One region of the Rhodovulum viride genome, then DNA from elsewhere that is predicted to be linked to it. Evidence: riboswitches for the same ligand, from Rfam matches in the RefSeq annotation. Region 1 holds a riboswitch; each other region holds the start of a gene.
What was found. Region 1 has a riboswitch for cobalamin ahead of BYZ73_RS07290 (DUF1636 family protein). Riboswitches for the same ligand answer to the same signal wherever they lie in the genome.
Positions count from the first base shown of each region.

Region 2: linked by a shared signal. The riboswitch ahead of BYZ73_RS02115 (TonB-dependent receptor plug domain-containing protein) and the one ahead of BYZ73_RS07290 (DUF1636 family protein) in region 1 are both predicted to bind cobalamin.
Region 3: linked by a shared signal. The riboswitch ahead of BYZ73_RS09845 (FecCD family ABC transporter permease) and the one ahead of BYZ73_RS07290 (DUF1636 family protein) in region 1 are both predicted to bind cobalamin.
Region 4: linked by a shared signal. The riboswitch ahead of BYZ73_RS16975 (cysteine-rich small domain-containing protein) and the one ahead of BYZ73_RS07290 (DUF1636 family protein) in region 1 are both predicted to bind cobalamin.

Region 1 is NZ_MUAV01000006.1:205,283-212,515, forward strand. It holds gene cobN (cobaltochelatase subunit CobN) at 1-2,691, opposite strand, end outside; gene cobW (cobalamin biosynthesis protein CobW) at 2,702-3,739, opposite strand; gene BYZ73_RS07290 (DUF1636 family protein) at 3,736-4,119, opposite strand; cobalamin riboswitch at 4,244-4,466, opposite strand; gene tcuA (FAD-dependent tricarballylate dehydrogenase TcuA) at 4,488-7,010, opposite strand; gene BYZ73_RS07300 (bifunctional metallophosphatase/5'-nucleotidase) at 7,136-7,233, opposite strand, start outside.
Region 2 is NZ_MUAV01000002.1:150,105-157,337, reverse strand. It holds gene BYZ73_RS02125 (cobyric acid synthase) at 1-328, opposite strand, end outside; gene BYZ73_RS02120 (ABC transporter substrate-binding protein) at 418-1,284, opposite strand; gene BYZ73_RS02115 (TonB-dependent receptor plug domain-containing protein) at 1,259-3,118, opposite strand; cobalamin riboswitch at 3,259-3,460, opposite strand; gene BYZ73_RS02110 (hypothetical protein) at 3,457-4,323, opposite strand; gene BYZ73_RS02105 (hypothetical protein) at 4,325-4,756, opposite strand; gene BYZ73_RS23685 (dynamin family protein) at 4,900-6,201, opposite strand; gene BYZ73_RS02095 (dynamin family protein) at 6,262-7,233, opposite strand, start outside.
Region 3 is NZ_MUAV01000009.1:132,562-139,794, reverse strand. It holds gene fdhF (formate dehydrogenase subunit alpha) at 1-361, shown strand, start outside; gene fdhD (formate dehydrogenase accessory sulfurtransferase FdhD) at 368-1,186, shown strand; gene BYZ73_RS09875 (formate dehydrogenase subunit delta) at 1,176-1,397, shown strand; gene BYZ73_RS09870 (energy transducer TonB family protein) at 1,423-2,247, opposite strand; gene BYZ73_RS09865 (ExbD/TolR family protein) at 2,244-2,630, opposite strand; gene BYZ73_RS09860 (ExbD/TolR family protein) at 2,635-3,018, opposite strand; gene BYZ73_RS09855 (MotA/TolQ/ExbB proton channel family protein) at 3,018-3,641, opposite strand; gene BYZ73_RS09850 (ABC transporter ATP-binding protein) at 3,676-4,434, opposite strand; gene BYZ73_RS09845 (FecCD family ABC transporter permease) at 4,431-5,423, opposite strand; cobalamin riboswitch at 5,593-5,792, opposite strand; gene cueR (Cu(I)-responsive transcriptional regulator) at 5,832-6,221, opposite strand; gene BYZ73_RS09835 (heavy metal translocating P-type ATPase) at 6,218-7,233, opposite strand, start outside.
Region 4 is NZ_MUAV01000024.1:33,622-40,854, forward strand. It holds gene BYZ73_RS16950 (transporter substrate-binding domain-containing protein) at 1-758, shown strand, start outside; gene BYZ73_RS16955 (amino acid ABC transporter permease) at 835-1,482, shown strand; gene BYZ73_RS16960 (amino acid ABC transporter permease) at 1,482-2,144, shown strand; gene BYZ73_RS16965 (amino acid ABC transporter ATP-binding protein) at 2,148-2,942, shown strand; gene BYZ73_RS24025 (calcium-binding protein) at 3,000-4,340, opposite strand; gene BYZ73_RS16975 (cysteine-rich small domain-containing protein) at 4,689-5,042, opposite strand; cobalamin riboswitch at 5,222-5,418, opposite strand; gene BYZ73_RS16980 (succinylglutamate desuccinylase/aspartoacylase family protein) at 5,540-6,583, shown strand; gene BYZ73_RS16985 (MATE family efflux transporter) at 6,602-7,233, opposite strand, start outside.

The DNA of each region.
Region 1 (7,233 bases):
TTCGGGCGTCTCCAGGCCGATCCCGTAGATCCCCGGCGCGGGGCCGTACACCCGCGGCGTCTCGGGGCGGCCCGCATGGGGGTTCCAGTCAGGCGCCTCGTCGCGCTGGCCGAGCGCGCGCACCGCCTGCTGGTAGAGTGCCGAAAGCGACGGGAAGACATCGCGGAACAGCCCCGAGACACGCAGGGTCACGTCGAGCCTCGGCCGGTCGAGCAGCGCGATGGGCACCACCTCGATGCCCGAGACGCGGCCCGAGCCCTCGTCCCAGACCGGCTTCACGCCCAGCAGGTGCAGCGCCATGGCGAAATCCTCGCCCGCCGTGCGCATGGTGGCAGAGCCCCAGAGATCGACGACCAGCTGCCGGGGCCAGTCGCCATGGTCCTGCAGGTGGCGGCGCACCAGATCCTCGGCCAGCCGCACGCCTTGGGCATGGGCGGCACGGGTCGGCACCGCGCGCGGATCGGTGGTGAAGAGGTTGCGCCCCGTCGGCAGCACGTCGCGCCGCCCCCGCCAGGGCGAGCCCGAGGGGCCGGGGGCGACCGGGGCGCCCTGCAGCGCGCCGAGAAGGGCGGCGCTCTCGGCCGCGACAGAGGCGCCGGTGTCGAAGCCGGAGGCGGCCTCGGGCTGTGTTTCCGGCTGAGTTTCCGGCGGGCGGCCGAAGACATGCAGCCCGTCGCCGAACTGGCTTTCCTTGACGTCGCAGACGAAGCGGTCGATGCGGGTGATGGCCTCGGCGGGTGACAGGCCCGGGCCCAGCCCCAGATCGGCCTCGACGCCCAGCGCCCGCGCCTCGGCGCGGATATCGGCCATCAGTCGGTCGCGGCGGCGCGGGTCGAGCCCGTCGGCATTGGAAAACTCGTCGAGCAGCGTTTCGAGCCGGGCCAGCCGGTCCGAGACGCCCGCCCGCCGCTGGGGCGGCGGCAGGTGGCCGAGGGTGACGGCTCCGATCCGGCGCTTGGCCTGCGCCGCCTCGCCGGGGTCGTTGACGATGAAGGGATAGATCACCGGCAGATCGCCGATCAGCGCCTCGGGCCAGCAGGCCTCGGACAGCGCGACCGCCTTTCCGGGCAGCCATTCCAGCGTGCCATGCGCGCCCATATGGATCAGCGCATCGCAGCCCATGGCGCGGCGCAGCCACAGGTAGAAGGCGACATAGCCGTGGCGGGGCACCCGCGAGAGGTCGTGATAATCGCCCTCGCGCGCCTCGGGCGTGCCGCGTTCGGGCTGGAGTGCCACCAGCGCCGCGCCGCGCCGGGTGGCCGCGAACTGGAAGGCGCCGTAGCGGCAGGCCGGATCGGCCTCGGGTGCGCCCCAGGCGTCCGACAGGGCGTCGCGCAGGGGTACGGGGAGGGTGGCCAGCGCGGTGTGGTAGTCCGCGAGCGGCCAGCTCAGGGTCTCGCGGCCGAGGGCCTTGGCCAGATCGCCTGTGGGGGCGGTGGGCAGGCCCGCGCGGGCCAGATCGTCCAGAACCGCCTCGGCCGAGGCCAGCGCATCGAGCCCCACCGCATGGGCCATCTGCCACGGCCGTCCGGGATAGGTGGACAGGATCAACGCCGGGCGGCGGTCGGCCAGCGATGTGCGGGCAAGGCCGGTCCAGGCCATGACGCGGTCGGCGATGGCCGCGATCCGGCCCGGATGGGCGCGATGGGCGATGCGGGCGAATTGCAGATGCGGGTCGCGGGTGCCCGCCTCCTTGAAGGACGCAACGCCCGCGAAGATCCGGCCATCGACCTCGGGCAGGACCACATGCATGGCGAGATCGGCGGGGGAAAGCCCGCGCTCGGCCTCGGCCCAGGCGGTTTCCGGCGCGGCGGACAGCGCCACCTGAAAGACCGGCACGCCCGCCGCGTCCAGCGCCGAGCTGCCATCCTCGCCCTTGCCGGAGAAAGCGGTGGCGTTGACGATGGCGGCAGGGCTCAGGGCGCGCAGCTGGTCCGCCAGCCAGCGCGCCGCCTCGGGCGCCTTCAGGGACGGCACGAAGAGGCCGGTGACGGCGCAGCCGCGCGCCCGGAACGCGTCGAAAAGCGCCTCGACGGGGCCGAGATCGGCGGCGGTGACATAGGCGCGGTAGAAGGTCAGGACGATCCGGGGGGCATCCACCGGCGACAGGTCGGGCGCGGGCACGGCGCCGCCCTCGGGGCTCCAGGCGCCCATTTCGGGCACGGTCTTGGTGCCGATCACGGGCGCGGCGTAAAGCCCCGCGGCCAGCGCCAGCTGCGCCAGTGCCGCCTGCGCCGCGACCGCACCGCCCTCGTCGCAAAGTTCGGACAGCCGCCGCAGTGTCGAGACCGGCAGGGTCGAGGCCGCGTCGAGCCGGGGATCGGGGCGCCCGTCCGCGGGCAGCACGGCCAGCGCGATGCCATGCGCGCGGGCCAGCGCCCCGATCTGGGTCAGCCCGTACTCCCAATAGGCGCGCCCGCCGATCAGCCGGATCAGGATGCCCTTCGCCCCCGAAAGCGTGCGCTCGGCATAGGTATCGACCGAGAGCGGATGGATCAGGGCCGCGAGATTGGCCAACCTGAGGGTGGGCATCCGGCCTTCGGGGCCGCCGCCGCGATGCCAGCCCGCCGCGAAGGCCCCGAGATCGCTGTCGGAAAAGGACAGCACCGCCAGATCGGCCGGGTCCTGACCCAGATCCGTCGGAACGGCGGTTTCCTCGAGCCCGTGGCTTTCGCGGAAGACGACATGCATGGGGGCGGCCTCAGGCGCTCAGAGCCGCGCGGATCGCGCCTTCGTCGATATCGTCATGCTCGGCGATCACGACAAGCCGGGTGGCGCGGGTCTCGTCCGGCGCCCAGGGCCGGTCGAACTGATGGCGCACCCGCGCGCCCACCGCCTGCACCAGAAGCCGCATCGGTTTGCCCGCGACCGCGACATGGCCCTTGACCCGCAAGATGTTCTGCGTGCGCGCCAGAGCCTCGATCCGGGCCGAGAGCGCCTCGGGGTCGTCCTGTTCGGGCAGATCGATCACCACGCTTTCGAATTCGTCATGGTCATGCTCGGCGCCGCTGTCGTGATGGCTGGGCCGGGCGTCCAGATCATCCTCGGCGGCCGCGCCAAGTCCCAGGATCACGCGCGGATCGACCGCGCCTTCGGTCACCTCGACCACGGGCAGCGGGCGCGGCGCCTCGGCCTCGATCACGGCGCGGGCGGCGGCCACGCCTTCGGGCCCGGCCAGATCGGGCTTGGTCAGCAGCACGATATCGGCGCAGGCGATCTGGTCCTCGAAGACCTCGGACAGCGGCGTCTCGTGATCGAGGCTGTCATCGGCGGCGCGCTGGGCATCGACCGCGGCGACATTCGGCGCGAAGCGGCCCGCGGCCACGGCCTCGGCATCGGCCACCGCGATCACCCCGTCGACGGTGATGCGCGAGCGGATCGCGGGCCAGTCGAAGGCCTTCAGCAGCGGTTTCGGCAGCGCCAGCCCCGAGGTCTCGATCAGGATGTGGTCGGGGCGCGGGTCAAGCTGCAACAGCGCCTCCATGGTCGGGATGAACTCGTCGGCGACGGTGCAGCAGATGCAGCCATTGGCAAGCTCGACCACGTTCTCGGCCGGGCAGTCGGGCAGGGCACAGCCCTTCAGGATCTCGCCATCGACGCCGACATCGCCGAATTCGTTGACCAGGACGGCCAGCCGGCGGCCGCCCGCATTCTGCATCAGGTGGCGGATCAGCGTGGTCTTGCCCGAGCCGAGAAAGCCGGTGACGACGGTGACGGGAAGCTTGGCGAGATCGGTCATTTCAGGGCCTCCATGGGCGGGATGCGGGCAATGCAGTTCTTGCGGAAATGCTCGGGGCGTTCGCGCCAGGGCACGAGCCCGTCGGCGGCGTCGCGATAGGCACGGGCGCCCTCGGCGAGGATGGGCGCGCCGGTCGTCTCGTCGAAATTGCCATAGACATAGGTCCAGCGGCCCGGCCCCCGCAGCGCGACGGTGCAACCCGAGGCACAGGCCGAGAGGCATTCGACGGGCACAAGGCGCACGCCGTCGGGCAAGCCATGGGCGCGGAGGGCCTCGTGAAGCAGGCTGCCCGGACGGGGGGTATCGGGATCGGCGGGCTGGCGGCGCTTGCAGGTCGTGCAGACCAGCAGCTCGACCGGGGCGGGTTCGGGCGCGCTCATGCCGGACAGGCCCGGCGGCAGAAGGAAACGGAAACACTCATCGTCGGGCCCCACTTGGTCGGGGGACAAGGGCGAAGCGCGGGCAGAGCCGAAGCCGGACCCGACACCGGAACACCCCGTCCGGTTCACGTCGTTCGGGCTGGCAGGTCTCCCGGCTTGCGGATGTCAGAGGCGGGGCCTCTGGCGGCGGCCCTGCCTTCCCAGCCTCATCGGGCCAGTGGCATCGGGCGGCCTCTCCGGTCACGGTCGCGGGGGCGGCTGCGCTTGAAGGCCCGATGCATCGACTCCGGCCTCTGGCGCATTCCCTTTTCACCCGTCCTGAGGCGGGCACCAGCGCCGCGTGTCATGCCCGCCCCGCGCGGGTCTTGTCAAGCGCGATGGTCGGGGCCGGGGCGGCGGGCGGCCTCTTCGCCCGCATGGCGGATCAGGGCGAGGCTGCGAAACCCGCCATGGCCGAGCTTGCCGAAGGGCAGCGCCAGCACCAGCCCCAGCACCGCGCCCAGATGGAGCGCCAGCATCAGCCCCATGGCGGCGCCGTCGCGCAAGGCCAGAAGCGCAAGGCCCGAGGCGGCGACGATGGCAAGCTGCGCCCGAAGCCCGCGATTGGCGGCCTGCATGCGCGGCGCGGCCGGTCGGCGGTCGGCGGTCCGGTGCCAGCGTTCGAGCCCGGCGAGCCCGGCCAGCATGGCGATGCCGCCAAGGCTGCCCAGCAGCACGGGCGCGCTGGCCAGCGGATAGGGCGCCAGCGCGCCGCCAAGATGCAGGACGGCTCCGGCAAGGGTTGCGAGCGCGGTCAGCGCGGTGCCTGTGACCAGCAGGTGATGGCTCCAGCGCCGCGCCCGCCCGACCGGGCCGTGCGCCCCGTCGCAGGCGCGTGCGGCCCCGAGATTGGCCAGCGTCAGCGCATCGCGGCAGCCCCGGCCGAGGCTTTCAAGCGACGGCCGGGCGGGTGGGCCGCCGGTTGCGCGCCAGAACCGCCAGAGCCGCAGCCCGAGGCCAAGACCGGCCCCCGCGAAGGCCAGTGCCGCGCCGCCCGCCATCGCCGCGTGTGGGATCACCGCATAGAAGGCGCCCGGCCCGTTTCGGGCGGAAAAAAGAACTCCGGGCGGGAGCAGGATCAGGGCGGCCAGCGGCGGGCCGATCAGGCATATCAGGAAGATCAGGTCGGGCAGGCGCGGGGGCAGCCCTGCTGCGTGATCGGCGGCGCGCGCGGCGGCCAGCGCCGCGGGCAGGTTGACGGCCAGCGCATGGGGCGGCGCGTATTGGCAGTCGTAATGGCAGGACCGGCAGTCATGGCAGAGATGGGCCAGATGGCGCAGATCGCCCGCCGCGAGGCTTGGGCGCCGCCGGGCCGCCGGAAAGACCGCGCAAAGCCCGGTGCAGAAGCCGCAGGTGTTGCAGATGTTCAGCGCGCGGGCGGCCTCGGCCCAGGGCTCGGGCTCTGGCGGAGCGGGGTCCGTCGCCGCCGGGGCCGGAACGGCGGCGGGGCGCGGGCGGTTGGCGGCGGGGCCCGCAAGCGCGGCCGCGCCTGCCCCGGCGATGCGGCCGAAGACGCCGCCGACGGTCAGCCCGGTGCCGGAAAGATAGCCCTCGCCCAGCACCGCGCCGGTCATCGCGGCGCCCGCGGCAAAGACCCGGTGCGCGGTGCCGCCGCCCGCGAGCCGGACCCGCGCGGTCGCGTCGACCGCGACCCCGTGGCGGGTAAAGCCGAGCCCCGGCACCAGCGGGATCGCCGCGACGGGCGACCCGGTGAGGGGCACGCCGTCGGGGCGGCTTCGGGGCGGGTCGAGCGGGGCGTCTTCCGTTGCTGTCTGCAGCGTCCGGGTCAACCCCTCGGCATCGATGCCGCAGAGCCGGGCGAGTTCGGTCGGGCTGTCGGCGGCAAGCGGCGGGTAGAGGAGCGGCGGCAGCCGCCGGGCGCCCTCGGCGTCGAGGATCAGCCAGGCGCGCGGATCGGCGCGCTCTGCCAGCGCCCGGCCCCAGACCGAATAGCGCGCCGATCCGGTCTCGGCGCCCTCGTCGCGGAGCCGCCGCCCGTCCGCGTCGACGACAAGGCCGACCTGCATCCCGTCGGCGCGGCTGACGATGCCCGCGTCGTCCCGTGGCGCGCGCGCATCGACGGCGACCAGATGCCCGTCGCCGGGCTGCCCGGCCGTCTTTGCGCCATGGGCCATCAGCCACAGAAGCGGTGCGCCCTGCTGATGCGGCGTGCCGCGATTGGCGAACGCATCCGCGCCGGGGCCGAGATGGCGGATCAGTTCGGCCCGGTTGGCGCCGTAGCCGCCCGAGGCGAGGATCAGCGCCCCGGCCTCGAGGGCGCGGGGACCGTCGGGCGTTTCGGCGGTCAGGACCAGCGTGCGATCCTCGGCCCAGCCTTGGGGAAGCGCTTCGATCCGCCAGCCGCAAAGGATCTCGACCCCCAGCCCTTCGGCGCAACGGACAAGCGTGTTGGTCAGCGCCTGCCCGCCGCCCCGGAAGAAGGCGGTGCGGCGCGAGAAGGGCAGGTTGCCCTCGGCCCAGGGCTCGAAGGCGACGCCCCGGGCGGCCAGCCAGGGGCCGAGCCCGGTCGAGCCCTCGGCCAGAACGCCCCCGAGGCCGGTTTCGGGCGGGGAAAGCCGCGCCAGATCGGTGGCGAACTCGGCCGCCGGATAGCCGCCGCGCTGCCACGGCGTCTCGCGGTCATGGGCCAGACGGATGTTGCGGCAATGGCGGGTATTGCCGCCCAGCAGGGGCGGGGGGGCCGGGTCGATCAGCGTCACCGCCGCGCCTTGCAGACGCGCCTCGATGGCCGCGACGAGGCCCGCAAAGCCCGCGCCCGCGACCAGCACCCCAGTCGCGAGCGGGGGCGGGCGGGTGCCCGCGATCGGGGCGGCGGGGTCGGGGTCGGGCATCGGGGAACCTTCGCGGGGCCGGGTCGGACCCCGTTGAACCCGCCCGGGGGCGCAAGATCAAGCCGGAAGATCGGCCGCGCCCGCCGGGCGGGGCATCGTGACTGGACGCGCCGCCCGGGCCGAGGTCACTCGGTGGCGATGCGCCCGTCGAGACGGGGCGTATAGGGCGCCCGGGCGGCCAGATAGTCGGCCGTCACATCGGCCAGATCGGGGCCGAAATCAT
Region 2 (7,233 bases), on a different contig from region 1:
TCGGTTTCTCGGCGGCGAAGGCGCGGGCGCGCAGCGCGCCCCGGGCGCGGCCCTGCACGACCACCTGCGCACCGGTATCGGTTTCGGGCTTCAAGAGGACCGGGTTCATGTCGGTCAGCGGCTCTAGCCCCGCCGCGCGCGCCTGCAGCGCCTGCGCCCGGCCGATCTCGCCGCCATCGGCGGTCACGGCGGCATTGTTCGACATGTTCTGCGGCTTGAAGGGCGCGACGGTCAGCCCGCGCCGAAGCGCCGCGCGGCAGAGCCCGGCCACCAGAAGCGATTTTCCCACGTTCGAGCCGGTGCCTTGCAGCATGAGCGCGCGTGTCATCGGGGGGGCCTTTCCTCGGAGCTTGGGCCCGTTGCGGGCGTTGCGTCCTGGGTATTTGGGCCAAGAAGAAGCTGCAAGCGCATGGGATGTCAGTTCCGGTCGGGGGAGGCGGCGAGGGCATCGCGGCGGCGGGTCATCTCGGCCAGGGCGTCCAGCACAAGGGGGGTGCCGCAGACCCAGTCGGGGCCGGACAGGGCCGGGGCGGCGGCGGCGGGCAGGGCGCGGAGCGCGGGATGGGCGAGGATCTCTTCGGCGCGGGAGGTTTTCGGATAGGGGCGCGAGAGGATCAGGAGGTCGGGATCGGCCATCACCAGCTCTTCGAGCGCGAGATCGAAGCCGCCGCTGCGACCGCGCGCCGCCTCGCCGGAGCCTGCGAGATTGGCGAAGCCCGCATGGGTCAGGATATCGTCCGACAGCGTGCCTTTGCCCTGGGTATAGCCGTTGGCATAGAAGAAGGCGGCCAGCGGCCGGGGCGGGCCGCCGCGCGAGAGCCGGGCGAGGTCCCGCTCGAAGGTGCGGGCAAGCGCCTCGGCTCGGGCCTCGCGGCCCAGAAGCCGGCCGGTCTGGCGCAGCCGCTCGGGGACCTCGGCAAGCCGCGTCGTCAGGCCGATCCGCGCGACGCGGATGCCGAGACGTTCCAGCATGGCGAGGGTCGCGGGGTTCGAATAGGTGCCGGCCAGCACCAGATCGGGGCGCGTCAGGAAGATTTCCTCGGCGCCGCCGGTATTGGCGGGGTAGGCGCGGGCGGCCTCGGGCATGGCCGAGTTCATCGGGTTCGAGGCAAGCTCGCTGATCGAGACGAGCTGCCCCGGGGCCGCGACCAGCATGGCAAGCTGGTCGGTGCAGAGGTTCATCGACACGACCCGCGCGGGCGGGTCTGCCAGCACCGCGGCCCCGGCAAGGGCGAGGGCCGCGGCGAGCCGGATCGCGCTAGAAGGAGGCACGCAGACCCACATAGAGCGCCCGGCCCGTGGTGTTGTAGTGATAGGTGCCGCCATAGGCGACGGCCGAGTAGAACTCCTCGTCGAAGAGGTTTTCGACCCTTGCATAGGCCTCGGTGCCGTTGCCCAGCGCGTAGGTGACCTGGGCTGCGGCAAGCCCGGCATCGGGCAGAGAACCGTAAGGGTCGAGGCGCCCGGCCACATATTGGTACGAGACATCGGCCGTGAGCCGCGACGTCACCTCGCTGCTGACGCCCAGCAGGAGATCGTGGAGCGGGACGCGGTCGAGCCGGTCGCCTTTCCAGCGCACGTCGGTATAGGTGTAGCTGCCGTAAAGCGCGGTCGCAGGGGTCATGTCGTAGCGGCCGGACAGTTCCAGGCCCTGGCTGCGGGTGGTTCCGTCAAGCTGGCGGTAGCAGCCCCAGGCATAGCTGCAGATGGCGGGGTCGGCCGCGCCATAGTCGATCTTGTCATCGATTTCCGCAAAGAAGGCGGTGGCCTTCAGGAACCCGTCGCCCGACAGCCGTTTTTCAAGCCCGATGTCGAAGCTGGTGCTGGTTTCGGGGTTGAGGTCCGGGTTGCCGACCGTGTCGCCGGTAATGGTGCCGTAAAGTTCGTAAAGCGCGGGGACGCGATAGCCGGTGCCCAGAGAGGTGCGGAAGATCAGGTCGGGCTGGAGCCGCCAGGCCAGCGCGGCGCGGCCGGTCACCTGATCGTCAAAGCTTGAATAATCATCGTAGCGCAGCGAAAGCGACAGATCGATGTCGTCGGTCGCGGCCTGGCGAAGCTCTGCAAAGAGCGCGCGGTTGATGACCGAATAGGTCTCGCCGTCAAGCGTGGCCTCGTCCTGCTTCCAGTCGGCGCCGAAGGACAGGTCGGTCCCGGCCGCCAGAGAGGCCGTTCCGAGGTAGCTGGCGGCCCGGCTGGTGCCATCATAAAGGGACGTCCCGAAACTCGAACGGTAGCTGCGCTCGGTCTGCGTGCGCGCCAGCGACAGTTCGTTGTCGACCGTTCCGATCGCGAATTGGGCGAAGGCGCGCAGGCCTTTTCGCGTCGCCTCCGATCGGGTGATCGGGTTCGTGTCGGTAACGTCGCTGTCATAGTCCGAGTTTCCGTCGGAATAGAATCCCGAGAAGCCCAGCCGAAGGGTGTCGGTCAGATCGTAGGCGGCATTGAGCGAGACCGAATCTTCGTCAAAGCCGTCCGCTTCGTCATTGCCCGACAGGGTCGAGAAGCCGTCGGTTTCGACATGCGAGATCGTGGCCGAGATTTCGCCGCGTTCGGTCTTCTGGCCAAGGCTCAGACCGGCAGAGTAGCTGCCATAGGTGCCAGTTTCGACCGTGGCGCGCCCCGAAAAGCCCAGTTTTTCCGGTCTCCATGTGGTGATGTCGACAACGCCCGCGATGGCATTCGCGCCGAAAAGCGCGGATTGCGAGCCCTTCAGCACTTCGATCCTGGAGAGCAGTCCGGCGGTCAGGGTGCCGAAGTCGAGCGCGGCGGGGGTGCCCGAGGGATCGGCAAAGCCCATCCCGTCGATCCGGGTCGCGATATAGCCGTTTCCAAGCCCGCGAATCCGAAGCGTGGCGGTCTGCCCGAGCCCGCCATTCTGCGTGATCGACACGCCCGGCAGGGTGGCAAGGGTCTGGCCCAGATTCTGACCGCCTGCGGCGATCTCGCTGCTCTCGAGCGTCTCGACCGTCGCGCCGGTCCGGTTGGTGGCGATGGGCGTGAGGCTGGCGCTGGCGGTGATCTCGTCCAGCATCAGGCTGGACCGGGCCTCCTGCGCCAGGGCGGACAGGGGGCTCAGCGCGGCGAGGCCGAGCGTGAGGCAAAGGGTGGGTCTGGTCATGTCGGTTCCGTTCCGGTCTCGGGAACCGCCGCGGCGGGCGGTCCGTCCTGTCGTGGGGTCCTTGGAAAGACATGCCTCCCGCAGACGGTGATGCGTCACCACTGCGGATGGACCGCCGCCTGCGCCGCGCCCCGCGGACAGGCTGGGTGATCGTCCTGGCAGGTCTCCTGGCTTGCGGGTCCTCGCTTGGCTGGCCTTCCCGGGGAGGACCCCCAGTGGCACGATCAGCCGCGCTCGCCGCTTACAGTTGCGGGGGCAGCCGCGGAATTGAGCCGACGAAGGCCGCACCGCGTTCCCTTTTCATCGCCCGTTTCCGGGCGAACCAAGACAATTGTCCGTTAATCCGGGCTCCCGGCCCTGTCAAGCGGCGCACTCCTTGCGGCCGGTCCGGTCGGGCGGCAGAGGGCGAGGATCGCGGGAAGCTCGTCGGTCGGGGTCAGGAAAAGCGCGGCGTCCCGGCCGTGGGCGACCCGCACCAGCAGAAGGTTCAGCGGCGCGGGCGCGCGCAAGATCGCGCAGGTGGTCCCGGGGCCGTCTCCTGCGGCCTTGGTCATCGCGCCGAGCCCGAGCCCGGTGAACCCGGTCAGCCGGTGGGCAAATTCGGCATCGCCCTGCATCGCGACGATCTGGCCCTCGCGCAGCCGCAGCCCGGCCGTTGCCCGGGCAAGACAGGTGCCGACCGGATCGGGCGGCGGGGTGACGGTCTCTCCGGCCGGGTCAGGACGGGTCTCGGGCGTGGGGGCGCTGGCCGCAGGCGCGGTCCAGTCGCGGTCTGCGGCCGCGCGCAGCGCCTCGACCGAACATCCCGCTTCGGTCGGATCGACCCGGTAGGGAGGGCGGCTCGCGGCGACCGACAGCTCGGCCGCCTTGGCGACGAAGGGGCGAACCCGGCCGTGAAAGGCGGCAATCAGCGGCTCGGCGGGATCGCCGGTGGCCTCTGGCGGCTCGGCCGGGATCGGCGTCGCGTCCGGTGTGACCGGCCCCGTGCGGCCCACCCGCAACAGGCGCCGACGGGCCGCCAGCAGCCGGATTTCCTGTCCCGCCCCGTCGCCGATGGTCATTTCGCGCGGCAGGATCGTTTCCGAAATCTCGGTCAGCGGCACCTCGACGATCCCGTCCACGCCCCCGGGCACCGTGCGTTCGGCGGCGGCCTCGGCGCCCCTCAGCTTGGCCAGCGCGGCGTTGAGACGCTCGAGCCCGGCCATCTCAGCGGCCCCGCTCCTGCGACCCGCCAGCCGCGGTGGCCGGGGGCGCGGCATCGACGATCTCGACGATTTCGGCCATGGTGGCGCGCATGGCGGCAAGCGCGGCCGCGATATCGGCCTCGCCTCCGATCACCGCGCAAAGTGCCTCGTCCGGGTCGCGCGGCGCCCGCACGAAAAGCTCGAACCGGCCCCCGTGCAGCAGTACCGCCTCGGGGGGCGCCTGATCGGTCCCGAACACTTCGGTCGAGGCGGCGGCGGCCTGCCCGCCCAGAAGCAGGGCGCCGCGAAGACAAAGCGCATCGTAGAATTCCTGCGGCTGAGGATGCTCGGCCTCGGCCCGCAGCACCAGCCGCGCCGACAAGTCGACGAATGCGATCACCCGGCAATCGGGAATCGCGCGTCGCAGCGCCTGAATGGTGATGGTCAGCGGCATCGTGCCCGAGTTTATCCGAATTTCCGGCGGCGGCCACTGGCAATAGCGCACAAGCGCGCGTCGCGTGCCAAGGGGGTGCAACGGAATGGACCTTAGCGGGCTTACACGCCTTGCTATGGACCGGACGTCTGGTCAGGCCGGCGTCAGGCCGGCGGGGGGGCTGCGCCGGGCCGTTGTGCGCGCAGGGGCCGCGGGCTCCGGGTGCGGCTTTCGTCGATCTGTACCCGCCGCGGACGCACGGGCATGCCAGCCCCGCCGACGCGCCAGTCCGGGTCCAGCAGGACCGGCGCGTCCCGGTCGTTCGCCGTTGCGCCCAGCAGCCGCAGCACCTGCCGCAGCGCATGGCCAAACCCGTCGGCGCCGCTGGCAGCCCAGCGCGCCGGGTTATCGCGTGCGTCCAGCGCGTCTGTCAGGGCGATCGGGCAGATGTCGGCAAAAAGCCCTTCGGTTTCGCGCCGCACCCGGCGCAGCACCCGGGCGCGATCGCGCTCGGTCACCAGCTTGTCGAACCGGGTCAGCAGCAAAAGGCTCGTTTCGCCCAGCCGGTCGGCGAACATGTCCCAGACCGCGGCTTCGGACTGGCGCCAGGCCTGGGTCGCATGGCTGCACCAGATCACCCCGTCCGCGAGGCCGATGGCGTTTTCCCAAACCTCCGAGCCCATGTTCGGGTCCGAAATGCCCGGCATGTCGATCAGGTCGCAAAGCTTGAGGATCTCGGCTTCGGCATGGATCTGGATCAGCCGGGTTTCGGCGGACGACAGACGGTGCAGGTCGTCCATCTCGACGGGTTCGGTGCGGCCGAAACGATCCTCGCGCCAGGCAGGGGCAGAGCCGTAGGAGAGCCGTACCGGCGGCAGCTGGGTCGCGGTCACCTTCACCGGCAGCGGCGACTGGCCGATCAACAGATGGATCAGCGTGCTTTTGCCAGCGCTGAATTCGCCCATCAGCGCGAGGCAGGGCCGTGCCCCGGGGGGCAGATCGGCAGGGTTCGGGTGTGCGGCGAAGGCGGGCAGATGCGGGCGAACCTCGACTTCGACCGGATCGGCTGGGCGGGCCGGATCGGCGCCGGCTGCAAGGGCATCCTTGTCAGGTTCAGGTGCAGGCGCAAATTCAGGGTCGGCCTCGGGCGGTGTGGCCTCGGCCGGGGGGGCAGAGGTGTCCGTCTGCGGCGGTTCCGAGCTCCCGTGCGGGATCTGGTCCGCGCCCGTCTCGACCGCGTTGTCCGGATCTGCTGCGGGACGGTCAGAGCTGGTGTCGGCGTCGGGCGTGGTCTCCAGGGCGTCGGACCGGTCCCGGCCACCGAATTGCGCGCGCACGGCCTCTTCGGGGGCCAGCGCCGGACGGCTCGCACCGCTTTCGCCCGGGCGCGGCCGGGCCGGTGCCGCGTCCATCGCCTGGGCGCGTTCCAGCATCGCCCGGATATCAAGGTCGTAGGGGTCGCTCATCTGACAGTCTCTTCCGCAGGTCTCGGGCGTCGGCGGGTCTCAGGCCGCCTCTTTCAGCTCTCAGGCCGCCTCTTTCAGCATCGTCGTCATCGCGCTTTCGATGGCCTGCAGGCGATCCTGCCGGGCCTGCCTCCGCAGCGCCACGTCCAGAGCGTCGGGCGCGACCTCGTCCTTGCGGGTCAGGGCCTCGACGATTTCGCGCTGGTCGTCGACAAAACCGGCCAATGTCGCCATCAGATCGGCGCGGACCCGTTCGGCATGGTCGTGGCGCAGGGCATCGAGGATCGGCAGGGTTTCGTCCCGGATCATCGCGTGGAAATCGGCGGCGAAGGCGCCATGGCCGCGGCGGCGGGTCCACCAGCGGCGCCACCAGCTGCCCTTGACGTCCAGCGCGATGGTGCGCGCGATGTCGACCGGTGGCCCGATCCGGGGCGGGTCGGGGGCCTCGACCGTGAACGCGCCGTCAAGCCCAAGCGCATTGCGGTAGACAGCGGCGATATCGCGCGCGAGCTCGTCCAGCACGCCCCGCGCTGCGGCCTGCATCCGCGTGCCGAAAAGCTGGCAGGCCGAGCGCAGCAGCATCCGGAGCCCGGTCGGTTCGTAGGTCCAGACGGTGCCTTCGCCCTGGGTTTCCAGATGGGCGATCAGGGCCGCCGTGGCGCGGTCGAGAAAACTGCGATGCGACCGCTCCAGCCGGGTCCGGAACTCGGTCTGTTCGCGGTCGATGACGCGGGCCAGGGCCTCTTCGGCGCGATGCGCGATGGCCGCGATCTGGGCCTCGAGCGTGGCCCGGTCGACTGTCGGCCGCGCGCCTGCGGGAAGGGCCGTGCCCTGCGCGGCGCCGATGCTGCGGGCAAGATTGGCGGTGCTGCGGGCGATGCGGTCCAGCACCTCGCGGCCAGCGCCGTCGTTGAGGCGCTCGGCAATCGTGCGGTACAGCGCGGGCAGGCCGGACATGTCCCAGACCCCGCGCAGCTGGGTCTGCGGGTCCTCGCCGCCCTGAAAGCGTTCCCGGGCCAGGCGCTGCAGCGC
Region 3 (7,233 bases), on a different contig from region 1:
CCGGCGCACCGCCAATACCGCCTGGCATGGCGAGGACCGGCTGGAGATCCACCCCCATGACGCCGAGACCCGGGGCATCGCCGAGGGCGACTGGGTGCGGCTGGCCTCGCGCTCGGGCGAGACCTCGCTGAGGGCGACCCTGACCGACCGCGTCAGCCCGGGCGTCGTCTACACCACCTTCCACCACCCCGAGACACAGGCCAATGTGGTGACCTCGGACTATTCCGACTGGGCCACCAACTGCCCCGAATACAAGGTGACGGCGGTGCAGGTGGCGCTGTCGAACGGGCCCTCGGACTGGCAGGAGGATTACGCCGCCCATGCCCGAGCCGCCCGCCGCATCCTGCCCGCGGCGGAATAGGCCCCGATGCGGCCCTGGACAACATCGCAGGTGCAGAGCCTCGGCCCCGACGGGGCCGCGCCCGACATCCGGCGGCTGGCAGAGGAGGTGCCGGTCGCGCTGTGCTATGACGGCACCACCCATGCGGTGATGCTGGCCAGCCCCGCCGATCTTGACGATTTCGCGCTGGGCTTTTCGCTGACCGAAGGCATCGTCGCGCGCCCCGACCAAATCGCGCGGATCGAGCGCGCCGACCATGACGATGGGATCGAGCTGCGGATCTGGCTGGCGCCCGGGCTGGGCGCGCGGCTGGCCGGGCGGCGCCGCCGCATGGCGGGGCCGGTCGGTTGCGGGCTTTGCGGTGTCGAAAGCCTTGCCGAAGCGAGCCGTCCGCTGCCGGTGCTGCCGCCGGACGGGCTGTGCCTGACGCCGCCCGAGATCGACGGGGCGATGACCGCGCTGAGCCTCGGTCAGGAGTTGCACGGCGCGACGCGGGCGGCCCATGCGGCGGGGTTCTGGACCCGCGCCGAGGGGCTGGTCGCGCTGTGCGAGGATGTCGGGCGGCACAATGCGCTCGACAAGCTGGTGGGACGGCTGGCGCGGATGGGGCGCGACGCCTCGGGCGGCGCGATCCTGCTGACCTCGCGGGTCTCGATCGAGCTGGTGCAGAAGGCGGTTCTTGCCCGCGCACCGGCGCTGATCGCCGTCTCGGCGCCGACCGCCCGCGCCGTCGCCGCGGCAGACGCCGCGGGGCTGACGCTCATCGCCCGGGCGCGCGGTCCGAGTTTCGACATTCACACCCATGCCCGGCGGATCGCTGCGGAGGAGATGCCCCATGACCCCTGACAAGCTGGCCTATATGGCCAATCAGATCGCGACCGCCTTTGCCCGCCTGCCCGATGACGAGGCCGAGGCCGCCATCGCCGCCCATATCGACCAGTTCTGGGACCCGCGCATGCGGGCGCGGCTGCTGAGCCTGGCCGAAAGCCCGAATACCGGGCTTTCCGACCGGGCGCGTGGCGCGGCGGCGCTGATCCGGCGGCCCGAGACCGCCTGAGGGCTCCGTCCGGATCGGGCGGGCGCTAGCCCTGCCACTCGAACCTCAGCGGCAGGGTGAAGCTGTAGCGCGCGGCCGCGAGCCCCCGGGGCGCGGGCGGGAACCGGCCGGCGCGGCGCACCGCCGCCAGCGCGGCCTCGTCGAGGCGCGGGTCGCCCGCGCTTTGGACCAGGCGGGCCGAGACCAGCTGCCCGTCGCGCGCCAGCACCAGCTCGATCAGCGCCCGGCCGCTGGCCCGCGTGCCGCGCGGATAGCGGTGGCTGCGATCGACCCGCGCCAGAATCCGCGCGCCCCATTCGGCCTGCAGCGACGAGGCCCGGGCGGGCGTCAGCGTCGGCGCGCCGCCGGTCGCCCCCGCCCCGGCCTCGGCAGCCTCCGCCCGGCCCCGCGCCACCTGCGCCGCGCGCGCCTCCGAGGGCGGCGCGGGCCGGGCGGCCCTCGCCGGACGGGCTTCGGGCCTAAGCGTCGGCGCCGGGTCCGGCGCGCGCTGGGCCTCGGGTTTCGCAGAGGGCGCGGGCAGATCGGCCTCGGGGCGCGGCTCGGCAAGCTTCGGCAGGGCCACGCGCGGCGTCGCAGCGCCGAGCAGCTCGGCGCGCGGCACGCTTTCGGGCTCTGGCTCTGGCGCAGGCAGGCCGGCAAGGTCGGCTTCGGGCGCCGGGGCCTCGGTCCAGTCCTCGGCAAGCCTGGCATAGGACGCAGGCGCCGCCGCCAGCGTCACCAGCGCGTCGCCCCCCGGGCCACCTGCGGCCCCGGCAACGCCCCCCTGCGGCGGCCGCGCCAGCGCGAAGGCCCCGACATGAAGCGCCAGCGCCAGCGGCACGAAGGCCAGAAGCTCGCCCGCCCGTGTCATCGCGGCACCGTCACCAGCCGCAGCGGGCCGCGCCCCTCGGCCGTCAGCCGCGCGGCAATACGTGCCAGCGCCACCGCCTCGACCCCGGCATCGGCCCGGATCACCAGCGGCGCGGCACCCTCGGGACGGGCGGCGAGCGCCGCGAAGACCGCCTCGCCCCGCAGATCGCCGAAGGCCAGATCGCCCGCGGCCGACAGGTGCAACATGTCGCCCGTGGCGGGCTCGGCCGCGTCCGCCTGCGGCGGCGCGGTCTCGAAGGGCGCGGGCGGCACCAGCCGCGCGCTCATCAGAAAGAAGATCAGCAAAAGGAAGACGACATTGATCATCGGCACGATGCTTTCGCCCTGCCTGCGCTGCCGGTCGTCCGCGCCGAAGTCGAACATCGCCCTACTCCACCAGCATGAGCCCCGCGACCCCGGCCCGGCCGAGCGCGTCCATCGCATCGACCAGCGCCTGCAGATCGGCCCCATCCCGGGCGCGCAGCAGGACCGGATCGCCGGGCGCGGGCGTGATCCGCGCCAGTTCGGCCGCGATCGCGTCGGGCGCCATCGCCTGCCCGTTCAGCGAGAGCCCGTCGGGGCGCACCTCGATCAGCCTTGGCGGCCCCTGCCAGTCGCCCGCCCCCCCGCCTTGTGCCGCGACGATCCCGATCCCCGCCTCGGGGCCGAAGCGGGCGGAGATCATGAAGAAGACAAGCAGCAGGAAGACCAAGTCGATCATCGGCGTGAGGCTCGGGCGGCGTGGCGGCCGGGGCGTGTCGAAGCTGAACATCAGCCCGCCTCCGCCGCAAGGAACAGCCGGGTCGCGAGGTCTTCCATGTCGGCGCGGGCGCTGTCGGCCACGGATTCGAACCAGCTGAGCGAGACCGCCGCCGGGATTGCCACCGCCATGCCGGCGGCCGTGGTCAGAAGCGCCTCCCAGATGCCGCCCGCCAGATCGGCCGGGTCGGCCGCCGAGCCCGCCGCTTGCAGCGCCTGGAACGCATCGATCATGCCCAGAACCGTGCCGAGAAGACCCAGAAGCGGCGCGATCACCGCGATCAGTTCCAGTGCCCGAAGCCCCGCGCGCGCCTCGACCAGCAGGCGCCGGGCGACGCGGGTGGTTTCCTCGCGCGCCTTCGCCTCGGGCAGGCCCAGCGCCAGCGCCCCAATGGCCGCGCGGACCAGCCGGGCGCGCAGTCCGACCCGGCCCGCAACCGCCTCGGCCGCCGCCTCGCGCGCGCCCTCCTGCCAGAGCCGCACCGCGCGTTCGGCCCGGGCGCCCGCAAAGGCGCCCATCCGCGCGAGGCCCCAGAGCTTCCAGAGGATCAGGCTGAGCGTGGCGACCGACAGGCCCGCGATGGCCCACATCGCCGCGCCGCCGGTGTGAAGGAAGGACAGGATCGGGTCGATCATGCGGCAGGCTCCTCGGCCGGGCGTGAATTGGGGGTCATCGCACCACCTCGAGCGGCTGGAAGACCGGGCCGTCGGGGGTCTCGGCCAGATAGGCGCGCAGCCCGAAGACCTCGGCCAGATTGGCCTCGCTCAGCACCGCGCGGGGCGGGCCGTCGGCCACCAGACGGCCGCGATGCATCAGCAGAAGCCGGGTGCAGAACCGGACCGCCAGCCCCAGATCGTGGAGCGAGACCATCACCAGGCGGCCTTCGGCGGCGAGGCGCGCGAACAGCGCCATGGTTGTGAACTGATGCGCCGGGTCGAGCCCGGCAATGGGTTCGTCGGCCATCAGCACGGGCGCCTCCTGCGCCAGCGCCCGGGCGATCAGCACCCGCGCCTGTTCGCCGCCTGACAGCTCGGTCGCGCGGCGCGTAGCGAACCCGGCCAGCTCGAGCCGCGCCATCGCGGCATCGACGGCTGCGCGGTCGGCGGGTCCGGGACGCTGGCCCGGCCCCAGATGCGGCGTGCGGCCAAGCCCGACCAGGGTCTCGACGCTGACCGGCCAGGCGATTTCGCGCGTTTGCGGCAGCCAGGCGGCGGCGCGGGCACGCTCGGGCGCGGGCAGGCGCGCGAGGCTCGATGTGCCCTTGTGCGGCAGAAGGCCGAGGGCTGCGCGCATCAAGGTGGTCTTGCCCGCGCCATTGGGACCGACAAGGCCCACGCAGTCGCCCGGCGACAGCCGTGCGGTGACATCATCGACCACAGGGCAGGCGCCGCGCCGGACGGTCAGATGCGAAAGCTCAAGCCCGGTCATGCGCCCGCCTCCGCCCGGGTGCGGTAGATCAGCCGGATGAACAGCGGCGCGCCGATCAGTGCTGTGACGACGCCCAGCTTGAGGTCGCGGTCGGGCAGCACCAGACGCACGCCGATATCGGCGGCCAGCAGAAGGGCCGCGCCACCCAGCGCCGAGGCCGCCAGCAGCCGCCCGGGCCGGGCGCCCACCAGCGGGCGCAGCAGATGCGGCACGATCAGACCGACAAAGCCGATGGCGCCCGCGACCGCCACCCCCGCGCCCACCGAGGCCGCGACACCCAGGACCAGCGCGAGGCGCAGCCGCCCGAGCCGGATGCCCAGCGCCGCCGCCGCATCCTCGCCCAGCGTCAGGGCATCGAGCCCGCGGCCGAGACCGGCCAGCATCAACCAGCCCAGAAGAGTCAGCGGCAGCGCCAGCCAGACATGGGTGAAGGAGCGATCAGCGAGCGAGCCCATCAGCCAGAACACGATATCGGCCGTGGCGTAAGGATTGGGCGAGAGGTTCAGCACCAGTTGCGTCAGCGCGCCCGCCAGCGCCGAAAGGGCGATGCCCGCGAGGATCAGCGTGAAGGCCCCGCCGCGGGGTCCGGCCAGCAGCAGCAGCAGCGAGACGGCGATCAGCGCGCCGGTCAGCGCCGAAGCGGGCAGCGCCAGCACATGCGCCGAGGCAAGCCCCGTTTGCAGTGCCAGCACCGCACCCAGCGCGGCGCTCGACGAGACGCCGATCAGGCCGGGCTCGGCCAGCGGGTTGCGCATGTAGCCCTGCAGCGCCGCGCCCGAGAGCCCGAGGCTCGCGCCCACCAGCACGGCCAGGATCGCGCGGGGCAGGCGGATCTCGCGCATGACCAGCACCGCCGCCTCGCCGCGCCCGGCCAGAAGCGCCGAGAGGCTGTCGCCGACCGACAGTCCCGCCGGGCCGATCAGCAGCGACAGCCCGAAAAGCGCCGCCACCAGCAGCGCAAGCGCCCAGAAGAGCCCCTGCCCCCTCATGCGCGCGCTCCGTCTCGGTCGGCCGGTCTTGTCTCCGGATCGTTCATCGCCCTGCCTTCCCTGCCCTTGCGGGCGGTCCGGGGCGCGGCGGGATCGGGCCAGCCCCCCGGACGGTGATCTGTCTCACCGCTGCGGGCTGGCCGCTCCGGGGCGCGCCCCGCGCCCGGAAAGGGTGATCGTCGCTTCGGCAGGTCTCCTGGCTTGCGGGTCGTCGCTTGGCTGGCCTTCCCGGGACAGGCCCAGTGGCGTCTGTCAGCCGCGCTCTCCGCCTACAGTTGCGGGGGCAGCCGCGGAGTTGCCCTTGCGGGGGCGCACCGCGTTCCCTTTTCTCCGGCCTTGCGGGCCGGAACCGAAGTCGCTCCTGCCTAGCCCATCGGCGCGCATTGTCAAAGCCCAATTGCGGGCGGCTCAGGGCTCTCCGGCCAGACCCTTGAGGATCGGGCAGTCGGGACGATGATCGCCCGCGCAGGCGGCCATCAGATCGGCAAGCGTCGCCCGCATCGCCTGCAGCTCCAGGATCTTGGCATCGATCTGCGCCAGATGGGTGCGGGCAATCTCTTTCACATCGGCGCTGGCCCGGGCCTTGTCGGTATAAAGCGCCAGAAGCGCCCGGCATTCCTCGATCGAGAAGCCGAGCGACCGCGCCCGGCCCAGAAAGGTCAGGTTGTGCAGGTCGGTTTCCGAGAAATGCCGGTAGCCATTGGCGCCCCGGGCAGGCCGGATCAGGCCGATCTCCTCGTAATAGCGGATGGTCTTGGCGGGCAGGCCCGTCGCCTTCGAGATGTCGCCGATATTCATGACCGGGCCTCCAGCGGCCCGAGCCCGCGCAGCCGAAGGGCGTTCGACAGCACGAAGAGGCTCGAACAGGCCATCGCGCCCGCCGCCAGCATCGGCGACAGCATGAGCCCGTTCAGCGGATAAAGCACCCCCGCCGCGACCGGGATCAGTGCGACGTTATAGGCGAAGGCCCAGAACAGGTTCTGGCGGATATTGGCCAGCGTCCGGCGGCTGACATGGAGCGCGTTGACGACGCCCTGCGGATCGCCCGACATCAGCACCACGTCGCCCGCCTCGATGGCGACATCGGTGCCGGTGCCGATGGCAAGCCCCACATCGGCCGCCGCCAGCGCGGGCGCGTCGTTGAGCCCGTCGCCGACGAAGGCAACCGGGCCCTCGGCGCGCAGCCCCTCCAGCGCCTCGACCTTGCCGCCGGGCAGAACGCCTGCCACCACATGGCCGATGCCAAGCTCGGCCGCGACGGCGCGCGCGGTCGGCTCGGTATCGCCGGTGATCAGCGCGGTCGCGACGCCCATCCGGTGGAGCCCGGCAATGGCCGCGCGCGCCGAGGGCTTGATCGGGTCGGCCAGCGCCAGCACCCCCGCCGCGCGCCCGTCGAGGGCCACAAAGACCGGGGTTGCGCCGTTTGCGGCCAGCGTCGCCGCCTCGGCCGCGAGGGGGCCAAGCGCGATGCCCTCGCGCGCCATCAGCCGTTCGGCGCCCACCAGGACATCACGGCCGCCGACCCGGCCCCTGACGCCGAAACCGGGCAACGCCTCGACCCCTTCGGCCTCGGGATGATCGGGGGCGGCGGCCAGGATGGCGCGGGCCAGCGGATGCTCCGAGCGGGCCTCGAGCGCGGCGGCAGCGGCCAGGACCTCGCCGCGATCGAAGCCCTCGGCCAGCCGCGCTTCGGTCAGTTCGGGGCGGCCCTCGGTCAGGGTGCCGGTCTTGTCGAAGGCGACCGTCGCGACGCCCGACAGGCTTTGCAACGCATCGCCCTTGCGGAAGAGAACCCCCATTTCGGCGGCGC
Region 4 (7,233 bases), on a different contig from region 1:
TGACCGCGTCGGGCGCGCTGGCCGACCAGCTGTCCGACATCAAGGCCGCGGGCAAGATCGTCGCCGCGACCGAGATGCACTATGCCCCCTTCGACATGCTGGAGAAGGGCGAATATGTCGGCTTCGACCGCGACCTCTTCGACGAGATCGCCAAGGAACTGGGCGTCACCCCCGAATATCAGGACCTGCCCTGGACCTCGATCCTGCCGGGCCTCGAGGTCAACAAGTTCGATTTCGTGCTGGCCCCGGTGACGATGACCGCCGAGCGCGCCGAACGCTATGCCTTCACCCTGCCGATCTCGGATTCGACCGTGGCCTTCGTGCAGCGCACCGGCGGCGACATGACCGCGCCCGAAGACGCCAAGGGCAAGACCGTGGGCGTGCAGAAGGGCACCGCCCAACAGGCCCAGCTTGAGGCCTATGGCGAAAAGATCGGCGGCATCAAGATCAAGGAATACGGCACCCCCGACGAGGCCTATGCCGACCTTATGACCGGCCGTCTCGACGCAGTGGCGGGCTCGGCGCCGCTTCTGGACTATATGGCCAAGTCCCGTCCGGAACAGTTCTCGGTCGTCAAGCCGCCCTTCGGCAAGCCCACCTATTTCGCCTGGGTCGCGCGCAAGGGCGAGGGCGACAGCCTCGTCGCCGCGGTCAACGAGGCGCTGATCAAGATCCAGGATGACGGCCGCATGGCCGCGCTGCAGGAGAAATGGTTCGGCGCCGCGACCGAGCTGCCGCAGGAAATGCCCGAGCTCTGAGGCGCACCGCGTCTGACGCGACCGATGCGGGCCGGATCGCTTCCGGCCCGCCCACAAGCCAGGGAGCGGGCCGTCCGTGTTTTCCTTTCAGACCATCGTCGAGAACCTGCCGACGCTTTTGGGCGCCGCGCGTTACACGCTGCTGATATCGGTCCTGGGCTGTGCACAGGGGCTGATCCTCGGCGCGCTGCTTTGCGCGGCGGCGCTGTCGAAACGGACCGCGCTGCGCCGGGCCGCCGGGCTTTACGTCAGCTTCTTTCGCGGCGTGCCGCTGCTGATCCAGCTTCTGGTGGCCTATTACCTGCTGCCGGTCGTGGGCATCAACGTGCCGCCGCTGGCCGCCGCCGTGCTGACCGTCGGGCTGTGCGCCGCCGCTTACCTCTCCGAGGTGCTGCGCGGGTCCATCAACGCGATCCCGAAAGGCCAGGCCGAAGCCGCGCTGGCCATCGGAATGACGCCCCGCGATCTCTGGGTCCGGGTCTTGCTGCCGCAGGCGCTGAAGATCGGCCTGCCCGCCATCGTCAACGAGCTGATCCTGCTTGTGAAGGCCAGTTCGCTGGTGACCGTCGTCGGCATCGTCGAGATCACCCGGATGAGCCAGTCGATCGCCTCCTCGACCTATCGATACCTCGAAATCTACCTCGCCGCCGCCTTCCTCTATCTCGCGATCAACCTGGTGATCGCCGCGGCCGGGCGGCTTCTGGAACGGAGGCTGACGGTCTGATGCTGGAGATGCTGCACCGCTACGGCCCCGACCTGCTGACCGGCTTCGGGCTGACGCTTCTGACCTGGGTGCTGGGCACCGCGGGCGGGCTCGTGCTTGGGTTCCTGCTGGAAATGGCCCGGCGCTTCGGACCCCGGTTCTGGGTCGGCTGGCCGATCCGGGCCTATGTCGAATTCATCCGCGGCACGCCCTTCCTCGTCCAGCTTTTCGTGCTGTACTACGGCGGACCGCTGATCGGACTGAGGCTCGACGCGCTGCCCGCGGGCGTGCTGGGCCTGTCGCTTTACGGCGCCGCCTATTTCACCGAGATCCTGCGCGCGGGCTTCGATGCGGTCCCGAAGGGGCAGATCGAGGCGGCCCGCGCCATCGGCCTGCCCGGGCGCACCATCGTCTGGCGCATCATGCTGCCGGTGATGATGGTCTCGGCCCTGCCCGCGCTGGTGAATTTCGCGATCATCCTGACCAAGGAAACCGTCATCCTGTCGATGATCACCGTGCCCGAGATCATGTTCCAGACCCAGACGATGATGAGCGAGACCTTCGAATTCGTCCTGCCGATCCTGATCCTCGCGCTGTTCTTCTGGGGCTTCGTCGAGGTGATTTCGCGGTTCGGCCGCCGCCTCGAACGCCGCTTCACCCACTATCTTCTCGAAGAAAGCTGACCGATGTCCCTCGAGCCCACCGCCCCTGCTTCCGCGCATCTGCGGAATGTCGACAAGTTCTATGGCGACTTCCAGGCGCTGAAGAACGTCACGCTCGACATCCCGCCCGGCAAGGTGACCTGCCTGATCGGGCCGTCCGGGTCGGGCAAGTCGACGCTGCTGCGCTGCATCAACTTCCTTGAGGAATATGACAGCGGCGAGGTCCGCATCGACGACCGGCTGATCGGCTACGAGACCCCGGGCGGGCGGCGGATGTCCGGGCGGCGGCTGCGCGAGATGCGGCGCGACATCGGCATGGTGTTCCAGCAGTTCAACCTCTGGCCGCACATGACCGCTTTGCAGAACGTGGCCGAGGGGCTGGAACGGGTGCGCGGGCTGAAGCGCGCCGAGGCGACCGCGCGCGCGCGCGAGGCGCTGGCCAAGGTCGGGCTGGCCGACAAGGAGGCCAACCATCCCAGCCGCCTGTCGGGCGGCCAGCAGCAGCGCGTGGCCATCGCCCGCGCCATCGCCATGCAGCCCCGGATCATGCTGTTCGACGAGCCGACCAGCGCGCTCGACCCGGAACTGGTGGGCGAGGTGCTGGCGGTGATGAAACAGCTTGCTGCCGAGGGCATGACCATGGTCGTCGTCACCCACGAGATGGGCTTTGCTGCCCATGTCGCGGACCGGGTAGTGTTCATGGAACGGGGCGAGCTGGTCGCCGCCGGCGCCCCGCGCGAGATTTTCCAGAACCCCGCCGATCAGCGGCTTGCCAGCTTCCTGCAGGGCTACCGCGAACGCAACTCGCTGGAGTTCTAGACCGCGCGGCGCGCGACCCACGGGCCTTGCCTGTGGATCGTGCGACCGTTCCCGATCTCAGAGAAACTCAAGCTGCGTGTCGAGCATGTGGTCGAGGGCGTGGGCGCTGACGCCAAGGAAGAAGATCCCGTTGCCCGCGCCCAGATCGAGATAGCTGCCGACCGGCGTGCCGGTGATCCGCGCGGCCAGATCGGTGGCGTCGAAATCGCCGAGCCCGTTGATCCCCTGCTGGATGTGCAGCCGGTCGGACATGCCGAAATCGGCGATGGTGTCGACCCCGGAGGCGCCGCGAAACTCGAACACATCGGCCCCCGGCCCCCCGATCAGCAGATCGCACCCGGCGCCGCCGTTCAGCCGGTCGTTGCCGGACCCGCCCGACAGCTTGTCGTCGCCTCGCCCGCCATGGATCCAGTCATTGCCGGCCCCGCCATAGATCTGGTCGTCGCCACGCCCGAAGTCGTCGCTCGCGGCCACGAAATCGTCGCCCGCGCCCAGCATCACCACGTCGTCGCCTGCGCCCGGATCGACCCAGTCATTGCCGGACCCGGCCATGATATGATCGTTGCCGTTGCCGCCATAAATCACGTCGCGGCCGGCGCCACCATCGATCTCGTCATCGCCGTTGCCGGCCTCGATCCGGTCCTCGCCCGCGCCGCCCTCGAGCGTGTCGTCGCCGAGATTGCCCCTGAGCGTGTCGCGCCCGTCGCCGCCCGCCAGCCGGTCGTTGCCATTGTCGCCGGTCAGCCAGTCGTCACCCGCGCCGCCCACCAACAAGTCGTCGCCGTCCCAGCCGCGCAGCACGTCGTTGCCCGCGTCGCCGTAAAGCCGGTCATCGCCATAAGAGCTGTCCAGCGTGTCGTTGCCCGCGCCCCCGAAAAGCACATCGCCCGCGGCAAGCTTGCCCGTGCGGAAGGCGGCCCAGTCGCTTTGGCCGGGGGCAAGCTGCGATCCGTAGCGGGTGTCGAGCACGTCGTCGCCGTCGCCGCCGCTCAGCAGGTTGGCCCCGGCCCCGCCGACCAGAAGATCGTTGCCCCCGCCGCCGAACAGCACGTCATTGCCGTCGCCGCCATAAAGCACGTCATCGTCGTCGCCGCCCGCCAGGGTGTCGTCGCCGCCCATGCCGCAGATCCGGTCGCGATCGCCATTGCCGAACAGGACATCGGCGCCCCAGCCACCGGTGATCGTGTCATCGCCGTCGTTCATCCAGGCAAAGTACGCCGGAAAATAGGCGTTGGGGATCACGAGGAAATTGTTGGGCCCGTCGTAGCCCACGCTGAATGCCCCGGTTTCGGCAAGCTGGACCGGCGCTGCGGGCAAGGAGCGACCGATAGCGCGGAATTCGGCCGCAAGCTCGGCCAGAAGATAGGGATAGTCCTTGTCGGAGCGGAAATATGCCATGGTTTGCCCTTGGGCCCGAATGTTGCGCGAAGAGGCCCCCGCCCCCGCCGGCGCCCCGGGCGGCAGATTTGGTCAACATTCCTTGCCAGCCGGTTAAACCCGATGCCGCGACACGGTCCTGAATGCGGCGAATTCTTGAACACCTCGACCGAAGCGGGTCCCTGCGGCGCCCGAACAGTGTCGGAACGACGCCCGGAGCGTGCCCGGAGCATGCCCGGAGCATGTCGGTGCGCCCCACGTCCGCCCCGGTCCGCAGGACCGGCCCCGCCACGATCCGCAGGCCCCGGACAGCTGCTGCCCGGCAGTCGGTCCCGGCGAAACGGCAGGGCCCCGGGGGCCGACAGCCCGTCAGTCGCCGGCGTCCTCGCCAGTGCCGCCCTGGGGACGCGGGCGGCGCATCGGCGGATCGGTCTGCGGCTTGCCCGACCAGGGCTGCGGATATTCCAGCCAGCGCTGGATGAAACCCCAGGACTGCCGGTAGCCGTCATGGGGCAGCGTGCAGGCCGAACAGTCCTTGCGCGTCAGCCCGTTGGCATCGGTGTAGACCTGATACGGCCCGGGACACTCGTAGGCGATCAGCGGGCAGTAGCAGAACAGGCAGTTGAATTCGCGCTCGACGCCCGGATGGCAGGGCAGGAACGGGCATTGGGTATTGGTGAAGCCCTTGAAGGCCTCGTTCGAGGTCAGGTCCTTGGGTTGCACGGCGCAACTCCTTCCGGTCGGCACCCCTGGCCGGGCCCGCCCCGGGCCGGTCAGGGACAAGGTGAAGGCCGCGCCCCATGTCGCAGGCAAAACGCGGCCACTGGCCCCGAGGGCATCGGCGGGCCGACAGGCAAGGGGCGCATGACAGATGCGCCCGGCCTCCGGACCCGCCGCCCGGGGGGCGGTTCGGCGCGCTGGCAGGTCTCCTGGCTTGCGGGTCTCGGCCGATCCGCCCGCCTTCCCGGCCGGGCGCATGCCGGGGCCGGTGGCGGTTCGGGGCGGGGGCTCGCCGCTGACAGTTGCGGGGGCAGCGCCGGACTTGCACCGGCTTCCCTTTTCACTCCCTCGCGGGAGCACCAGAACGCCTCTCATCAATGGGGACCGCGCCCGCCGCTGTCAATGCATCGCCCAAGGGGCGGCCGCGCGCCGAGGCCCTTGCCAGCGCCCCCGGCGCGGCGCTATCCCGTGACGATGAGGTCCTTTTCCCCAGACGCCAGATGACCCCGCGCGAGGGCTTCACGCTTGGCTATGCGACCGTGCCGCCCGGCACCCGCCGCACGGTGGACCTGCCGGTGTCGGTGCTGTCGGACCATACCCCCGTCACCATGTCGGCCCATGTCGTGCATGGCCGCCGCCCCGGCCCCGCGATGTTCGTGACCGCGGGCGTGCATGGCGACGAGGTGATCGGGGTCGAGATCGTCCGGCGGCTTCTGAGCCTGCCCGCGCTCGGGGCGCTGCGCGGCACGCTGATCGCCATTCCCATCGTCAATGCCTTCGGCTTTCTCAACCTGTCGCGCTACCTGCCCGACCGGCGCGACCTCAACCGCTGCTTTCCCGGGTCGTCGGGCGGCTCGATGGCCTCGCGGCTGGCGCATCTTCTGGTCGACGAGGTGGTCGCGCGCTGCGAAATCGGCATCGACCTGCATTCGGCCGCGGTGCATCGCACGAACCTGCCGCAGGTCCGCGTGGTGCCGGACGATCCCGAGCTGACCCGGCTGGCCCGGGTTTTCGCGGCGCCGGTGGTGCTGACCTCTGCGGCGCGGCATGGCTCGCTGCGCGAGACGGCGGCGCGGATGGGCGTGCAGATCCTGCTGTATGAGGGCGGCGAGGGGCTGCGCTTCGACGAGGTCGCGGTCCGGGCCGGTCTGTCGGGCGTGCTGCGGGTGATGTTCGACCGGGGCATGATCCCAGCCAAGGGCGTGCCGAAGGCGCGGCGCGCGCCGCTGGACTGCCGGGTGTCGCGCTGGCTCAGGGCGCCGCAGGGCGGCTTGCTGCGCACCTACCGGTCCGAAGGCGACGTCGTCGAGGCGGGCGAGCTGCTGGCGGTGGTCTCGGACCCGTTCGGCGAGATCGAGGCCGAGATCCGCGCCGCCGAACCCGGCATCATCGTCGGCCGCGCCATCCTGCCGGTGGTGAACGAGGGCAATGCGGTCTTTCACCTGGCCGCGATCGCGGCTGCCGACCGGGCCGAAGACCGGATCGGCACCTGGGCCAGCGAGGTCGCGGCCGAGCCGCTGTTTGACGAGGACGAGATCCTCTAGTCCGACGGCATCGGGCCGTCAGGCCGCCTGCCGGCTTCGCGCCGCGGCCTCGAGCGCCGGATAGCGCAGCCCCAGCGTGACGCCGCGCGCGACATAGGACAGCAAAAGCGCGAGCCACAGCCCGTGATTGCCAAAAAGCGGCAACAGCAGGGCTACGGCGGCGGCATAGATCGCGGCCGAGATCACCATCATGTTGCGCATGTCCGCGGTCCGGGTGGCGCCGATGAAGATGCCGTCAAGCATCCAGGCGCCGATGCCTGCGACGGGGACGGCCACCATATAGGGCAGGAACACCCGCGCCTCGGCCCGGACCTCGGGCGCGGTGGTCATCAGATCGACGATGGCGCCGCCCCATCCGGCGAAGATCGCGGCCAGAACCACGACCGACAGCAGGCCCCAGAGGCTGGTCAGCACCGCGCTTCGGCGCAGCGCCAGCACCGATGCCGCGCCCATCGCCTGGCCGACCAGCGACTCGGCGGCAAAGGCGAACCCGTCCAGCGCATAGGAGGTGATGTTCAGAAACTGCAGCAGCACCTGGTTGGCCGCCAGCGACACGTCGCCAAAGCCCGCCCCGAGGAAGAGGAAGGACAGCACGATCCCCTGCAGCAGCAGCGACCGGATCAGGATGTCGCTATTCACCCCGGCGATAT